2 regions of the Streptomyces erythrochromogenes genome follow, and region 1 is predicted to be linked to the other one. Evidence: predicted binding sites of a transcription regulator. Region 1 holds the regulator's gene; the other holds the start of a gene.
What was found. Region 1 encodes HspR, which represses chaperone genes until heat shock. Its sites were predicted from a motif close to TTGAGNNNNNNNNNCTCAA; they were not measured.

Region 1 (7,120 bases):
CCTCGTCGTCGACGACGTACTTGAGCTCCATCTGCTCCAGCAGCTGCTTGACCAGATCCTGGTCGGGGACGACGGGGCCCGCCGGTCCTGTGGCCTGCGGATCGGGCTGCTGCCCTCCGAAGTTCGGAATCGAGGCCGGGTCGATGCTCACCGTGTACTTCCCTTCGTGCGGATACTTGCATCCTCCCCCATCCCGCCCACCCTGTGTCCAGCCCGACGGTCACGGATCCGCTGCGGGCGGACAGGAGTGCACCCCGCGCACGTTCCTGTACGCGGGGTGCCCGGTGGTGCGCCCGGCCGGGGGCCCGGTCAGAGCGCCTTGCCCACCAGCAGGTCCTCGCCCGCCACGTCGACCCGTACGGTGTCGCCGTCGCGCACCTCGCCGGAGAGGATCTCCTTCGCCAGGCGGTCGCCGATCGCCGTCTGGATCAGGCGGCGCAGCGGCCGTGCGCCGTACGCGGGGTCGTTGCCCTTGTCCGCCACCCAGGCCAGGGCCTCGGGGGTGACGTCCAGGGTGAGGCGCCGCTCGGCCAGGCGCTTCGCGAGCCGGCGGATCTGGAGCTCGGCGATGTGCGCCAGCTCGTCCCGGCTCAGCGCGGAGAAGACCACCAGGTCGTCCAGGCGGTTGAGGAACTCCGGCTTGAAGCTCGCCCGGACCACGTCCAGGACCTGCTGCTTCTTCTGCTCGGCCGGGGTGGCCGGGTCCATCAGGAACTGGCTGCCCAGGTTCGAGGTCAGGATCAGGATGGTGTTGCGGAAGTCGACGGTGCGGCCCTGTCCGTCCGTGAGCCGGCCGTCGTCGAGGACCTGGAGCAGGATGTCGAAGACCTCGGGGTGGGCCTTCTCCACCTCGTCGAGGAGCACCACGCTGTACGGGCGGCGGCGGACGGCCTCGGTGAGCTGGCCGCCCTCCTCGTAGCCGACGTAGCCGGGCGGGGCGCCGACGAGCCGGGCCACGCTGTGCTTCTCGCCGTACTCCGACATGTCGATGCGGATCATGGCCCGCTCGTCGTCGAAGAGGAAGTCGGCGAGCGCCTTGGCCAGCTCCGTCTTGCCCACGCCGGTCGGGCCCAGGAAGAGGAAGGAGCCGGTCGGCCGGTCCGGGTCGGCGATGCCGGCGCGGGTGCGGCGCACGGCGTCGGAGACGGCCCGTACGGCCTCGGTCTGGCCGATCAGGCGGCGGCCCAGCTCGTCCTCCATGCGGAGCAGCTTCTGGGTCTCGCCCTCCAGCAGGCGGCCCGCGGGGATGCCGGTCCAGGCGCCCACCACGTCGGCGATGTCGTCGGGGCCGACCTCGTCCTTGACCATCGTGTTCTTCGACGTGCCGGCCTTGGAGGCCTCGGCCTCCTCCTCGGTGGCCTCGGCCAGCTCGCGCTCCAGGGCCGGGATCTCCCCGTAGAGCAGCTTGGAGGCGGCGTCGAAGTCGCCGTCGCGCTGGGCCCGCTCGGCCTGGCCGCGCAGGTCGTCCAGGCGCTCCTTGAGCTCGCCGACCCGGTTGAGGGACTGCTTCTCCTTCTCCCAGCGGGCGGTCAGGCCGCGCAGCTCCTCCTCACGGTCGGCGAGGTCCTTGCGGATCTTGTCGAGGCGCTCGCGCGAGGCCGGGTCGGACTCGTTGTTCAGCGCCAGCTCCTCCATCCGCAGGCGGTCCACCGAGCGCTGGAGCTCGTCGATCTCGACGGGCGAGGAGTCGATCTCCATGCGCAGCCGGGACGCGGCCTCGTCGACGAGGTCGATGGCCTTGTCCGGCAGGAAGCGGGAGGTGATGTACCGGTCGGAGAGGGTCGCGGCGGCGACCAGCGCGCTGTCGTTGATGACGACCTTGTGGTGGGCCTCGTAGCGGCCCTTGAGCCCGCGCAGGATCGCGATGGTGTCCTCGACGGACGGCTCGGCGACCAGCACCTGCTGGAAGCGCCGCTCCAGCGCCGGGTCCTTCTCGATGCGCTCGCGGTACTCGTCGAGGGTGGTCGCGCCGACCATGCGGAGCTCGCCGCGGGCCAGCATGGGCTTGAGCATGTTGCCGGCGTCCATCGCGGAGTCGCCGCCGGCGCCCGCGCCGACGACCGTGTGCAGCTCGTCGATGAAGGTGATGATCTGGCCCTCGCTGGACTTGATCTCCGCGAGGACGGTCTTGAGCCGCTCCTCGAACTCGCCGCGGTACTTGGCGCCGGCGACCATGGCGCCGAGGTCGAGGGAGACGAGCCGCTTGTTCTTCAGGGACTCGGGCACGTCGCCCTTGACGATGCGCTGGGCCAGGCCCTCGACGACGGCCGTCTTGCCGACGCCGGGCTCGCCGATGAGCACCGGGTTGTTCTTCGTACGGCGCGAGAGCACCTGCACGACGCGCCGGATCTCGTGGTCGCGGCCGATGACGGGGTCGAGCTTGCCGTCGCGCGCGGCCGCCGTGAAGTCGGTGCCGAACTTCTCCAGGGCCTTGTACTGGCCCTCGGGGTCGGGGGTGGTCACCCGCCGTGCTCCTCGTGCGTTCTGGAAGGCGTCCAGCAGCTTCTTCGCCGTCGCGCCCTGGGCGGAAAGGACCTCACCGGCCGCGCCGCCCTTGGCGGCGACGGCGATGAGCAGGTGTTCGGTGGAGAGGTACTCGTCGCCGAGCTTGCCCGCCTCGCTGTCGGCCTCGGCGAGTACGGCGAGCAGGTCGCGGGTGGGCTGCGGGGGCGCGACCGTGGAGCCGGTGACGCTGGGCAGCGCGGCGAGGAGGCGTTCGGCGCCGCTGCGCACGGCGGCCTGGTCGGCCTCCGTGGCGATCAGCAGGTCGATCACGTTCTCGTTGTCCTCGCCGGCGAGCAGGGCCAGCAGCAGGTGCGCGGGGGTCAGGTCCGCGTGGCCTTCCTTGACGGCCCTGCTGGTGGCCGCGTTCAGCGCGTCCCGGCTCTTGTTGGTCAGCTCGGCGTCCACTGCGTCTTTCTCCTCTCCGAGGGATGCAACTAGGTCTGACAGGGTCAGCGTATGCAAAGTTGAGTCTATTCCACTCAAGGCAGTTGAGGGGACGGCTTGCCCGTACCCTTCGGGCCATGTCCCATGACGTACTCAACCCGACGCCCGAGTACCTCGCCTTCTGGCGGGAGCGGCACGTCTGCACGCTGACCACCCCGCGCCCCGACGGGACCCCGCACGTGGTGCCGGTGGGCGTGACGTACGACCCCGCAGCCGGCCTGGCCCGGGTGATCAGCAACAAGCACAGCAAGAAGGTCCGCAACGTCCTGGCGGCGCAGGCCGCGCAGGAGGGCGGGGCGCGGGTGGCGGTCTGCCAGATGGAAGGGCGCCGCTGGGCCACGCTCGAGGGCCGCGCGGTGGTCCGCACGGACGAGGCGTCGGTCGCCGACGCGGTGGCGCGCTACGCGGAGCGGTACGGGCGGACGCCGTCGCCCAATCCCGACCGAGTGGTCGTGGAGATCACCCTGGACCGGGCCATGGGTCGCGCATGAGCCGTTGATTCTTCATCTTGTCCGGTTCACGCACTGGACGCAGGCATCACAACGGCGCCATCGTGGTCAGGTCCACGATGGCGCCGTTGTGTGGGGGTAGCGCCTGAGCGATCTGCAACGACGGGGGAATCGCTTCAGGCACTGCGGGGGGTGGCGGTGGTGATGTCGGGTTCGAAGAGCTGGTGGTCCCGCTGGTCGAGATTGACGAAGACCATTCCGTAGCGCACCTCGCAGCGGACGGGCTGCGGCGCGCCGCGCGGGCGGCGCAGGCACCGGTAGGCACGTACGTCCTCGTCCTCCTCGCGCACGATGACGATCGGTTGGCCGAACAGGGTGACCATCAACGAGTCGCCGGGGTGGGGGATGGCCGTGGCGAGGTCGATGAACTGCCAGCCCGATCGGTAGGCGGACGCCATCTCGCGGCGGAAGCCGCGGTCGTCGGGGGTCATGCGGACACTCCAGCGGGAGCCTCGGTCCAGCCGGTGTCGTCCTTACCGCCCAGCTCGGCGCTGGTCCATCCGGTGTCGGCGTACTTGCCCACGGGTGCCGTGGTCCAGCCGGTGTCGAACTCCGTGCTCGTCAGGCTCGTGCCCTGACCGTCCCTAGCGCTCCCCGCGTCACTTTCGACGGCGCTGACTGCCCCAAATACCGCAACGGCGGAGAAACCTATGGCAAGCACCGAGCGAAGCATTCTCTTGTACATGGTCGGCTTCGTCCTCACTTGATGGAATCCTCTCCCCCGCGTGTCAGACGATGGCTCATTCAGGCACGTCAATGCCACAGGGACGATGCATCATGTTCTTGCATGTTCAGGACCCTGGGGGGTGGAGATTTGACGCGAAACGAGACAATGGCGACACATCCCCACCCCGTCACGTCCATGTGCGCCGAGGGGACCCGGCTCTACGCGGCTGCCCTGAGCACCGGCCGGATCGCCCGGGGAGAGATCCAGAACGCCCCCTGCCTGCTGGAACTCGCCCTTCTGCAGCCCGACCCGGATGACGCGAACCAACTCCGGCCGGTTCCCCCGTCCGTGGCTTTGGCGCAACGGCTCCATCCGATTGAACGCGAGATCCAGGACCGCCGACGCAGCGCTGTAGATCTCACCGACACTTTCGAGCCTTTCCTGGCCATCAGCGCACAGAGTCCGGCCGACACCCATGCCATCACGGTGCTGGAGGGTTTCGAAAGGATCAACGCCGCACTGAACCTCGCGACGGCCGAATGCCACACCGAGGTGCTGACGGTCCAGCCGGGCGGAGCGCGCCCCTCCGAGGCTCTCACACAAGCCCTGGAGCGCGACCAGCCGTTGATCGACCGCGGGGTCAGCATACGGACCCTCTACCAGCACACCGCGCGGCACAGCCAGGGCACCCTCGCCTACGTGGACCGCATCTCCATGGGCAAGGTCGAGATCCGCACGCTCGAAGAGCTGATAGAGCGCCTCATCATCTTCGACCGCACGGTGGCCTTCATCCCCGTGAGCGACGACCGGCGGGTCGCGCTGGAGCTGCGCCACCCCGGCCTCGTCGACTACCTCATCAAGGTGTTCGAGCAGCTGTGGCACCGCGCCGTGCCCCTCACGGAGGAGGTGACGTACCGCAGCACCCCCGGCGGCATCACCGGCGTGCAGCGCACCATCGCCCAGCTCCTCATCGAGGGGCACGTGGACGAGGCCATCGCCCGGCGCCTGGGCATGAACGTGCGGACCTGCCGCGCCCACATCGCCAAGCTCGCCACCACCCTCGGCAGCGGCAGCCGGGCCCAGCTCGGCTACCTCATCGCCCAGTCCGGCATCCTGGGCCGCCCCTCCGCCCCGCAGGAGTGCGAGGACGCCGATCCGGACCGGGACCCGCACCGGGACCCCGAAGACCTCTAGAAGGCCTCTGGAAAGCCTTCAGGCCCCGCCCCGGGAGGGGCGGGGCCTGAAAGGTGTGCTCCGGGAGCCCGGGCGACCTGCCGGTCAGTCCAGCGGCCGCTTGGGGCTGGGGCGCCAGACCACCAGGGCGCTGCCCGGCTGCGGCGGCTGGTACGGGACCAGGTCGCGCCGGTACGAGGCGTGCACCTGGGCCTCGCGGGCCCGCAGCGTTGCCGCCGCGCCGTCCACCGCGGCCGAGAGCTCGGCGACGCGCTGCTGGAGCGCGGCCACCTGGTTCTCCAGTTCGATGATCCGCTTGATGCCCGCCAGGTTGATGCCCTCGTCCTGGGACAGCGCCTGCACCGTGCGGAGCAGTTCGATGTCCCGGGCCGAGTAGCGCCGGCCGCGGCCGGCCGTACGGTCCGGGGAGACCAGGCCGAGACGGTCGTACTGGCGGAGGGTCTGCGGGTGCAGACCCGAGAGCTGGGCGGCCACCGAGATCACGTAGACCGGGGTCTCGTCGGTGAGTTGGTAGCCCCCGCCCAAGCGGGAGGACTGTCGTCGGCGGCCGTCCATGCTCATGCTCCCTTCGCGGACTCGAACAGCGCGGAGCGCGGGTCCTCGGACTCCGTCGCCTCGCGGTACATCTCCAGCGCCTCGCGGGCCTTGTCCGACAGCTCGGTCGGAACCGCCACTTCCACGGTGACCAGAAGGTCCCCGCGGGTGCCGTCCTTGCGGACCGCCCCCTTGCCGCGGGCCCGCATCGTACGCCCGTTCGGGGTGCCCGGGGGCAGTTTCAGCGTCACCGACGGGCCGTTCAGGGTCGGGACCTTGATGTCGGCGCCCAGCGCCGCCTCCGCGAACGTCACCGGGACGGTCACCGTGAGGTTGTCGTCCTTGCGGCCGAACACCGGGTGGGTACCGACGTGCACGACCACGTAGAGGTCGCCGGCCGGACCGCCGCGCTCGCCGGGAGCGCCCTTGCCGCGCAGCCGGATCCGCTGGCCGTCGGAGACGCCCGCCGGGATCCGGACCTGCATGGTGCGCGAGCTGCGGGCACGGCCGCTGCCCTTGCAGACGTCGCAGGGGGTCTCCGCGATCAGGCCGCGGCCCTTGCAGTCCGCGCAGGGGTCGGTCAGCGAGAAGCCCCCGCCGCTGCCCCGCGAGACCTGGCCGGTGCCGACGCAGGTCGGGCACACCCGGGGCGTGCCGTTCTTGTCGCCGGTGCCCGAACAGGCCTTGCAGGGCGCCTGCGAGGACATCCGGAGCGGGACCGTGGCCCCGTCCACCGCCTCCGTGAAGGAGAGGGTGACCTCCGACTCGACGTCCTGGCCGCGGCGCGGCTGGGTGCGGGTGCCCGCACCCGGGCCGGCGCCGCGGTTGAAGAGGCCGCCGAAGACATCGCCCAGGCCGCCGCCGAAGCCGCCGGCCTGACCGCCCTGCTGGGTGCCGCCGAAGAGGTCGCCCAGGTCGAAGTTGAACGAACCGCCGCCGCCCGGCCCGGGGCGGAAGCCGCCGTTGCCGAACAGGGCGCGCGCCTCGTCGTACTCCTTGCGCTTCTTGGCGTCCCCGAGGATGTCGTTCGCCTCGGAGATCTCCTTGAAGCGCTCCTCGGCGGCGGCGTCGCCCTTGTTGGCGTCCGGGTGGAACTCGCGCGCGAGCTTCCGGTACGCCTTCTTGATCTCGGCCTCGGTGGCGTCCTTCGGGACACCGAGGACCTTGTAGTAGTCCTTCTCGACGAAGTCCTTCGTGCTCATCCTCGGTGTCCCTCCTCCCGTGCCTCTACGTGAACTGCGTCAGCCCTTGTCGGCTGCATCCGTGT
Region 2 (7,120 bases), 1.1 Mb from region 1:
TGCTCGCCGCGGGGGACGGCCAGCGCGCCGAGCAGCAGTCCGCGGGTGGCCGAGGCCTGTTCCACGGCCTGGCCCAGGGGCGCCAGCGGGCGGGTGGTGGCGAGGGCGGCCTCGGCGCGCGGCGGGGTCAGCTCGGCGAGCCGGGTGCCCGGGGCGAGGAGTTCGCTGATGACGCCGGTGTAGGCCTGGTGGGCGGCGAGGGCGGTGCCCTTGCCGTCGATGGCTTCGGTGCGGACGGACGCGACGCGGGCGAGGGCCACGGCGAGGGGTTCGTCGACCTCGGCGGCGGCCTCGGCGATCTGCCGGTCGGTACGCAGGATGCGTTCCTGGAGGCCGCCCTTGGCGGCGCCGGGCCGGCCCTTGGCGGCGTACTCGACGACGGCGTCGCGCTCGTCGGCGAGGACGTGCGTGAGGGTGAGGATCTGGCCGGTCTGCTCCGCGAGGGTGACCAGCCGCTGTGAGTCGTTCAGCTCCCTCGCGGCGGTGACGACGGCGGGGGTGCCGGCCGCGAGGACGGTGAGTCCCGCGACGGCGACGCCGACGACCAGCCGGCTGCGCACGCGGACGCGGCGTCCTGCGGGGGCCGGGCCTTCGGCGGCGGTGCCGTTCTTCCGAGACCGCTTCTTCTGCACCGGTGCTCGCAATCCTGTACGTGTGCTTTTGCTCGTCTACTCGTGTGGCCGAGGTAACGGCCGGTCAACAAGTAAACGCCCCCTGCCCCCTCGTACCGCCTCAGACCTTTGCAGCGTGTTGGGGAGAGAGCCGCACATCGCCCACCCGGCCACTCGAACGAGTGAACATCACGGATGAGTTGGCGACCAACTCGGGCACCCGGCCCCAGAGCGGCTCCGTGGACAGGCGGTTGAAAGATCGATGCGGCCTTTGGCAGTATGCCCGCCCACATCGGCCCTCCCGGGCCGGGGCCTTGCCGGCCCGCCCCCGGGACGCCTCGCGTGCAGGGGCCGCCCACCTCTCCCCTCCTGGTCCGCACCGACCCCGTCCTCGGAGCCTCCGCCGGACAGAATGTCCGTATGCGCATCGACCTCGCCACCGCCCCCGGCAGTCAGGAACGCCCCAATGAGGACTGGGTGTCGGCGTCGGCGCCCGCTTCGGGAGGCGGAGTCCTCGTGGCCCTCGACGGGGTCACCCCGCCGGCGGGCGACGTCGGGTGCGTGCACGGAGTGCCGTGGTTCACGGCCCGGCTCGGCGGCCGATTGACCGAACTGTCCGGATCGCGGCGCGACATGCCGCTGGACCGGATCCTGGCCGAGGCCGTCCGCGCCACGGCCGAGACCCATCGCGACACCTGTGACCTTTCTCACGTCCGCACCCCGCAGGCGACGGTGGTCGTGGTCCGCTGGGACGAGGCGTACGTGGAGCACCTCGTGCTCTCGGACTCCGTACTCCTCCTCCAGGCGCCCGGGGGCGAGGTGACGGCCGTGCTCGACGACCGGCTGGACCGGGTGCCGCGCGAGGTGCTGCGCTCGGTGGCGGCTACGGACGCCCTGCGCAACGCCGAGGGCGGGTTCTTCACGGCGGCCGCGGATCCGGCGGTGGCGGCCCGGGCGGTCACGGGGCGCACCCCGCGGGGGCGGGTGCGGGCGGTGGCCGCGCTCACGGACGGGGCGAGCCGGTGGACGGACACGTTCGGGGAGGGCGACTGGGCCGAGTGCCTGGCGGTGCTGCGGAAGGAGGGTGCGGAGGGCCTGATCGGCCGGGTCCGCGCCGTCGAGTCCGACCCGGCCCGCCCGCCGGGCCGGTACAAGCGGCACGACGACGCGTCGGCGGTCTACGCGGAGCTCTGAAGTGCCGCCGGCGCAGCCCTGGGATGCCGCCGGCGCAGCCCTGGGCGGCGCCGACGGGCCCTGGGACGGCGTTACTCGGCGCCCGCGTTCAACTGGTGCAGCAGGCGGGCCAGTTCCGCCACCTCGCCGCGGTCCCAGCCGGCGAGCTTGCGCATGTACTGCTCGCGCCGCGCGCCCCGTACCCGCAGGAAGCGCTCGCGTCCCTCCTCGGTGAGCCCGACGAGGAAGGCCCGGCCGTCGGCGGGGTCCTGCTCGCGGGCGACCAGGCCCAGGACCTCCAGCGCCCGCAGCTGCCGGCTCATGGTGGCCTTGCCGACGCCGAAGTAGGCGGCGAGTTCGGTGGCCCGCTGCCGGCCGGCCGCTTCCAGTCGTACGAGGAGCCCGTACGCGGCGGGCTCCAGCTCGGGGTGGAGCTCGCGGGCCATCTCGCCGGAGGAGGCGCGGGCCCGCCGGAGGAAGACGGACAGCTCCCGCTCCAGGGCAAGGAACTCCTGGTCTTCACTCCCGTGCACGTCCCGCTCCTTCTTCGATGTGTGGCACCCCGGTGGGTGGGGGCCCAGTATTTCGCAGCGGGTGCGCGGACGGCCCGGGGCCCCGCCGCAGCGGGACCCCGGGCCGTCCGGGAGCAGTCCGGAGAGCGGTGCAGCCGTCAGGCGACGGCGGTGACCGGCACCTGTGCCCCGTCCAGGGCGAGCTCCAGCACCTGGCGGACATCGGTCACCGGGTGCACCTCCAGCCCCTCCAGCACCTCAGCCGGGACGTCGTCCAGATCGGCCTCGTTGCGCTTCGGGATGATCACGGTGGTCAGGCCCGCCCGGTGGGCGGCGAGCAGCTTCTGCTTGACCCCGCCGATCGGCAGGACCCGCCCGGTCAGCGAGACCTCGCCGGTCATGGCGACGTCCGTGCGCACCTGGCGCCCGGAGAGCAGCGAGGCGAGGGCGGTGGTCATGGTGATGCCCGCGCTCGGGCCGTCCTTGGGCACGGCGCCCGCCGGGAAGTGGATGTGCACGCCCCGGTCCTTCAGGTCGGCGACGGGGAGTTCCAGTTCGGCGCCGTGCGAGCGCAGGAAGCTCAGCGCGATCTGCGCCGACTCCTTCATCACGTCGCCGAGCTGGCCGGTGAGGGTCAGTCCGGCCGCGCCGGTTTCCGGGTCGGCCAGCGAGGCCTCCACGAACAGCACGTCGCCGCCCGCGCCGGTGACCGCGAGGCCGGTGGCCACGCCGGGGACGGCGGTGCGCCGTTCGGCCGGGTCCTGGGCGGACTCGGGCACGTGGTGCGGGCGTCCGATCAGGCTGCGCAGCTCGTCGGCCCCGATGCGGTACGGGAGCTCGCGCTCGCCCAGCTCGTGCTGGGCGGCGACCTTGCGCAGCAGGCGGGCGACGGCCCGCTCCAGGGTGCGTACGCCCGCCTCGCGGGTGTACTCCCCGGCCAGCTTGCGCAGGGCGTCCTCCTCCAGGACCACCTCGTCGGCGGCGAGCCCGGCGCGCTCCAGCTGGCGGGGCAGCAGGTGGTCGCGGGCGATGACGACCTTCTCGTCCTCGGTGTAGCCGTCGAGGCGGACGAGTTCCATGCGGTCGGCGAGGGCCTCCGGGATGGCCTCCAGCACGTTGGCGGTGGCCAGGAAGACGACATCGCTCAGGTCCAGCTCGACCTCCAGGTAGTGGTCCCGGAAGGTGTGGTTCTGGGCCGGGTCGAGGACCTCCAGGAGGGCGGCCGCGGGGTCGCCGCGGTAGTCGGAGCCGACCTTGTCGATCTCGTCGAGCAGGACCACGGGGTTCATGGATCCGGCTTCCTTGATGGCCCGGACGATGCGGCCGGGCAGGGCGCCGACGTAGGTCCTGCGGTGGCCGCGCACCTCGGCCTCGTCCCGTACGCCGCCGAGCGCGACGCGGACGAACTTGCGGCCCATGGCGTGGGCCACGCTCTCGCCGAGCGAGGTCTTGCCGACACCGGGCGGGCCCACGAGCGCGAGGACGGCGCCCCCTCGGCGGCCCCCGATGACGCCCATGCCGCGCTCGCTGCGGCGCTTGCGCACGGCCAGGTACTCGGTGATGCGGTCCTTCACGTCGCTCAGGCCCGCGTGTTCGGCGTCCAGTACCGCCCGGGCGCCCTGGATGTCGTACTGGTCCTCGGTGCGCTCGTTCCAGGGCAGTTCGAGGACGGTGTCGAGCCAGGTGCGGATCCAGGAGCCCTCGGGGCTCTGGTCGCTGGACCGCTCCAGCTTGTCGACTTCCTTGAGCGCGGCCTCCCGGACCTTCTCGGGGAGGTCGGCGGCCTCGACGCGGGCGCGGTAGTCGTCGGACTCCTCGCCGTCCTTCTCGCCGTTCAGCTCGCGCAGTTCCTTGCGTACGGCCTCCAGCTGGCGGCGGAGCAGGAACTCGCGCTGCTGCTTGTCGACGCCGTCCTGGACGTCCTTGGCGATGGACTCGGCCACGTCCTGTTCGGCGAGGTGGTCGCTGAGCGCCTTGACGGCGAGCTTGAGGCGGGCGACCGGGTCGGCCGTCTCCAGGAGTTCGACCTTCTGCTCGACCGTCAGGAACGGCGAGTACCCGGAGTTGTCGGCGAGGGCGGACACCCCTTCGATCTGCTGGACGCGGTCCACGACCTGCCAGGCCCCGCGCTTCTTGAGCCAGCTGGTGGCGAGGGCCTTGTACTCCTTGACGAGCTCGGCGACGGCGCCCGGCAGCGGGTCGGGGACGGTCTCGTCCACGGTCTCGCCCTCGACCCAGAGCGCCGCTCCGGGCCCGGTGGTTCCGGCGCCGATACGGACGCGGCCGAGGCCGCGGATGAGTGCGCCGGGGTCGCCGCCGGAGAGGCGGCCGACCTGCTCGACGGTTCCGAGCACACCGGTCGCGGCGTACTTGCCGTCGATCCGCGGCACGAGCAGTACCCGGGGCTTGCCTCCCCCGGCTGCCGCCGGGAGCTGTGCCCGGCCCGCCGCGGCCTGGGCCGCCTCGACGGCTCCGCGCACCTCGGCGTCGGACAGGTCCAGCGGGACGACCATTCCGGGCAGCACGACCTCGTCGTCGAGCGGCAGCACGGGCAGGGTGAGCGTTACGGACGTCGAAGCCATGATCTTCCCTCCGGCAGTGAAGTTGAGCTATGCGGACTCAATGCATCTGCGCCCCTTGAATGTTCCCCAACCCCCGTTCGCCGGGGGCGAACGCAGTTCGGGGACACAGCCGGATGTCAGTGGGCGCTGCCAGGAGCCGCCCCCGCCACACGGGCGAGGTGCAGCTGTTCAGCCGTTCAGGGGGGAGATGCGGACGTCGCCCGAGGTGGTCTTCGCCGAGAGCCGGGAGGTGGCCGAGGCGTCGTCGGGGAGGGTGACGTCGCGGGCGCCGGAGGTGGTGGAGACCGAGAGGCGGTAGGGGGCCTCGGGCACCTTCAGGCTGACGTCGCCGGAGGTGGTCTCGGCGAGCACCGAGGAGGGGGCCTTCGCGAAGTCCAGGCGCGTGTCGCCCGAGTCCGAGTGCACCGACGCGCTCGGGCCGGACAGGCCGGTGGCTGTGATCTCGCCCGAACTGGTGCTGATCTTCAGGGGTCCGGCGACGGCCTCGGCCCGGACGTCGCCGGAGTCGGCCTCCACCTCGGCGGCCGCGACGCCCGTCACGGTGATGTCGCCGCTGTCGCTCTCCAGCGTGACCTTCGCGGAGGCGGGGACCTCCAGGCGGTAGTCGATGGAGCAGCTCGCGGAGCACCCGTCGGTGAAGGTGAGCACGCCCCCGCTGACCTGCTGGCCGGGCGTGGGGGCGGTGTCGCCGCGGTAGTGGACGGTACGGCGGACCGTGACGCCGGGACCGGTGCCCGGGGTGACTTCGATCGACCCGGCCCGGGTGCCGGTCACCTCGACGGCGGTGACCGCCTCGGTGACCGTCGTGTCGGCGCGAGCCGTCCTGCGCGGGCCGTCGACGAAGGAGCAACCGGCCAGGACGAGGCCGGCCGCGAGGGCGACGGCCGCGGCGCGGGCGGCCCGGGCCGCCGTGGTGTGGGAAGTCATGCACCGATCCTCCGGGGCCGGCGCCGCGCGGCCGATGGTGCCGGTACCCGGATCGGATGTCGGGCTATCCCCCGGGCCCCGCACCGGTGGGCGTCGTCAGCGGCCCGGGCCGGTGACGACCGGGCGCTGGGGCGAGGGCAGGCCCCATTCGCTCCAGGAGCCGTCGTACACCGCCAGGTCCCGGTAGCCGACGAGGTCGGCGCCGAGGGCCAGTACGCAGGCGGTCACCCCGGAGCCGCAGCTGAAGCGGAGGCGTTCGCGGCCGCCCGCGGCCGCCTCGAAGGCCGCGCGGAGTTCCCCGGCCGGGCGCATCAGGCCGTCGGGGCGCTGGAGTTCGCCGAACGGGAGGCTGGCCGCGCCCGGCATGTGGCCGCCGCGCAGGCCAGGACGGGGTTCGGGTGCGGTGCCCTCGAAGCGGTCGCGGGTACGCGCGTCCAGGACGGCCGCGGCCGGGTCGGCCAGGGCCGCTGCGACGGCCTCGGCGTCGATCAGCAGTCCTGGGCGGGGCCGGGCGGTGAAGGAGCCGCGCGGGCCCCCGTACTCGGGGCCGGCGGCCTCGACGGGCAGGCCGGCGGCCGTCCAGGCGGGCAGTCCCCCGTCGAGGACGGCGGCCCGGTCGAAGCCCATGGCGCGCAGCATCCACCAGGCGCGGGCGCTGGAGTAGACGCCGGCGCCGTCGTAGACGACGACGGTGTCGGTGTCGTGGAGGCCCAGGGCGCGGAGCGCCTCGGTGAGGGCGGCGGGGCCGGGCATGGTGTGCGGGGCGGGGGCGGCGTGGTCGGAGAGGGCTCCGTCGAGATCGAAGGGGCGGGCGCCCGGGATGCGCCGGCCGGCGGCGCGGTGGGCGCCGACGGAGGCGTCGAAGACGACCAGTCCGGGGTCGCCCAGCCGGTCGGCGAGCCAGTCGGCCCCGACCAGCGGTCCGGGGTTCGCGGGCCCGGGCTCGCGGGGCGCGGGGTTGTCGGACGTGGGCATACGGCAGCACCTCCTGAGGGCTCGGCGGGCCCCGCCCGCGGGGGCGGTGCGGCCCGCCGGCTGTGCGACGCGGTCGCCCCCATCCTCCGGCGCGGCCCCGCCGGGCCCGCATCCGCCCCCGTCCCGCCCCCCGCCCTGGCCCTGGCCCGGCACCATCGGCAAGGCACCCGCTAGGGGGTGTCGCAGCCGCCCGGGCGGGCGTAGACGGCGACCCGGGCGCCCCGTACTTCGGTGACCGAGCAGAGGTCGAAGCGGCCGGCCAGCACCTCCCGCTTGGCCCCCTCGCGCGGGTACGGGTCCAGCGGCTGCCCCGGCGGGTCCTGCAGGGCGATCACCCGGG

Region 2: a site for HspR is predicted at 4,901-4,919, ahead of lon (endopeptidase La). Genes of this name have one in related genera too.

What each region holds. Positions count from the first base shown of each region.
Region 1 is NZ_CP108036.1:4,025,850-4,032,969, forward strand. It holds gene OHA91_RS18130 (YbjN domain-containing protein) at 1-151, opposite strand, end outside; gene clpB (ATP-dependent chaperone ClpB) at 310-2,910, opposite strand; gene OHA91_RS18140 (pyridoxamine 5'-phosphate oxidase family protein) at 3,027-3,440, shown strand; gene OHA91_RS18145 (Rieske (2Fe-2S) protein) at 3,575-3,889, opposite strand; gene OHA91_RS18150 (hypothetical protein) at 3,886-4,161, opposite strand; gene OHA91_RS18155 (helix-turn-helix domain-containing protein) at 4,246-5,319, shown strand; gene OHA91_RS18160 (heat shock protein transcriptional repressor HspR) at 5,404-5,874, opposite strand; gene dnaJ (molecular chaperone DnaJ) at 5,877-7,055, opposite strand; gene grpE (nucleotide exchange factor GrpE) at 7,095-7,120, opposite strand, start outside.
Region 2 is NZ_CP108036.1:2,960,516-2,967,635, forward strand. It holds gene OHA91_RS13120 (sensor histidine kinase) at 1-632, opposite strand, end outside; gene OHA91_RS13125 (protein phosphatase 2C domain-containing protein) at 1,032-1,805, shown strand; gene OHA91_RS13130 (MarR family winged helix-turn-helix transcriptional regulator) at 1,877-2,317, opposite strand; gene lon (endopeptidase La) at 2,455-4,878, opposite strand; gene OHA91_RS13140 (DUF4097 family beta strand repeat-containing protein) at 5,047-5,805, opposite strand; gene OHA91_RS13145 (sulfurtransferase) at 5,902-6,780, opposite strand; gene OHA91_RS13150 (hypothetical protein) at 6,951-7,120, opposite strand, start outside.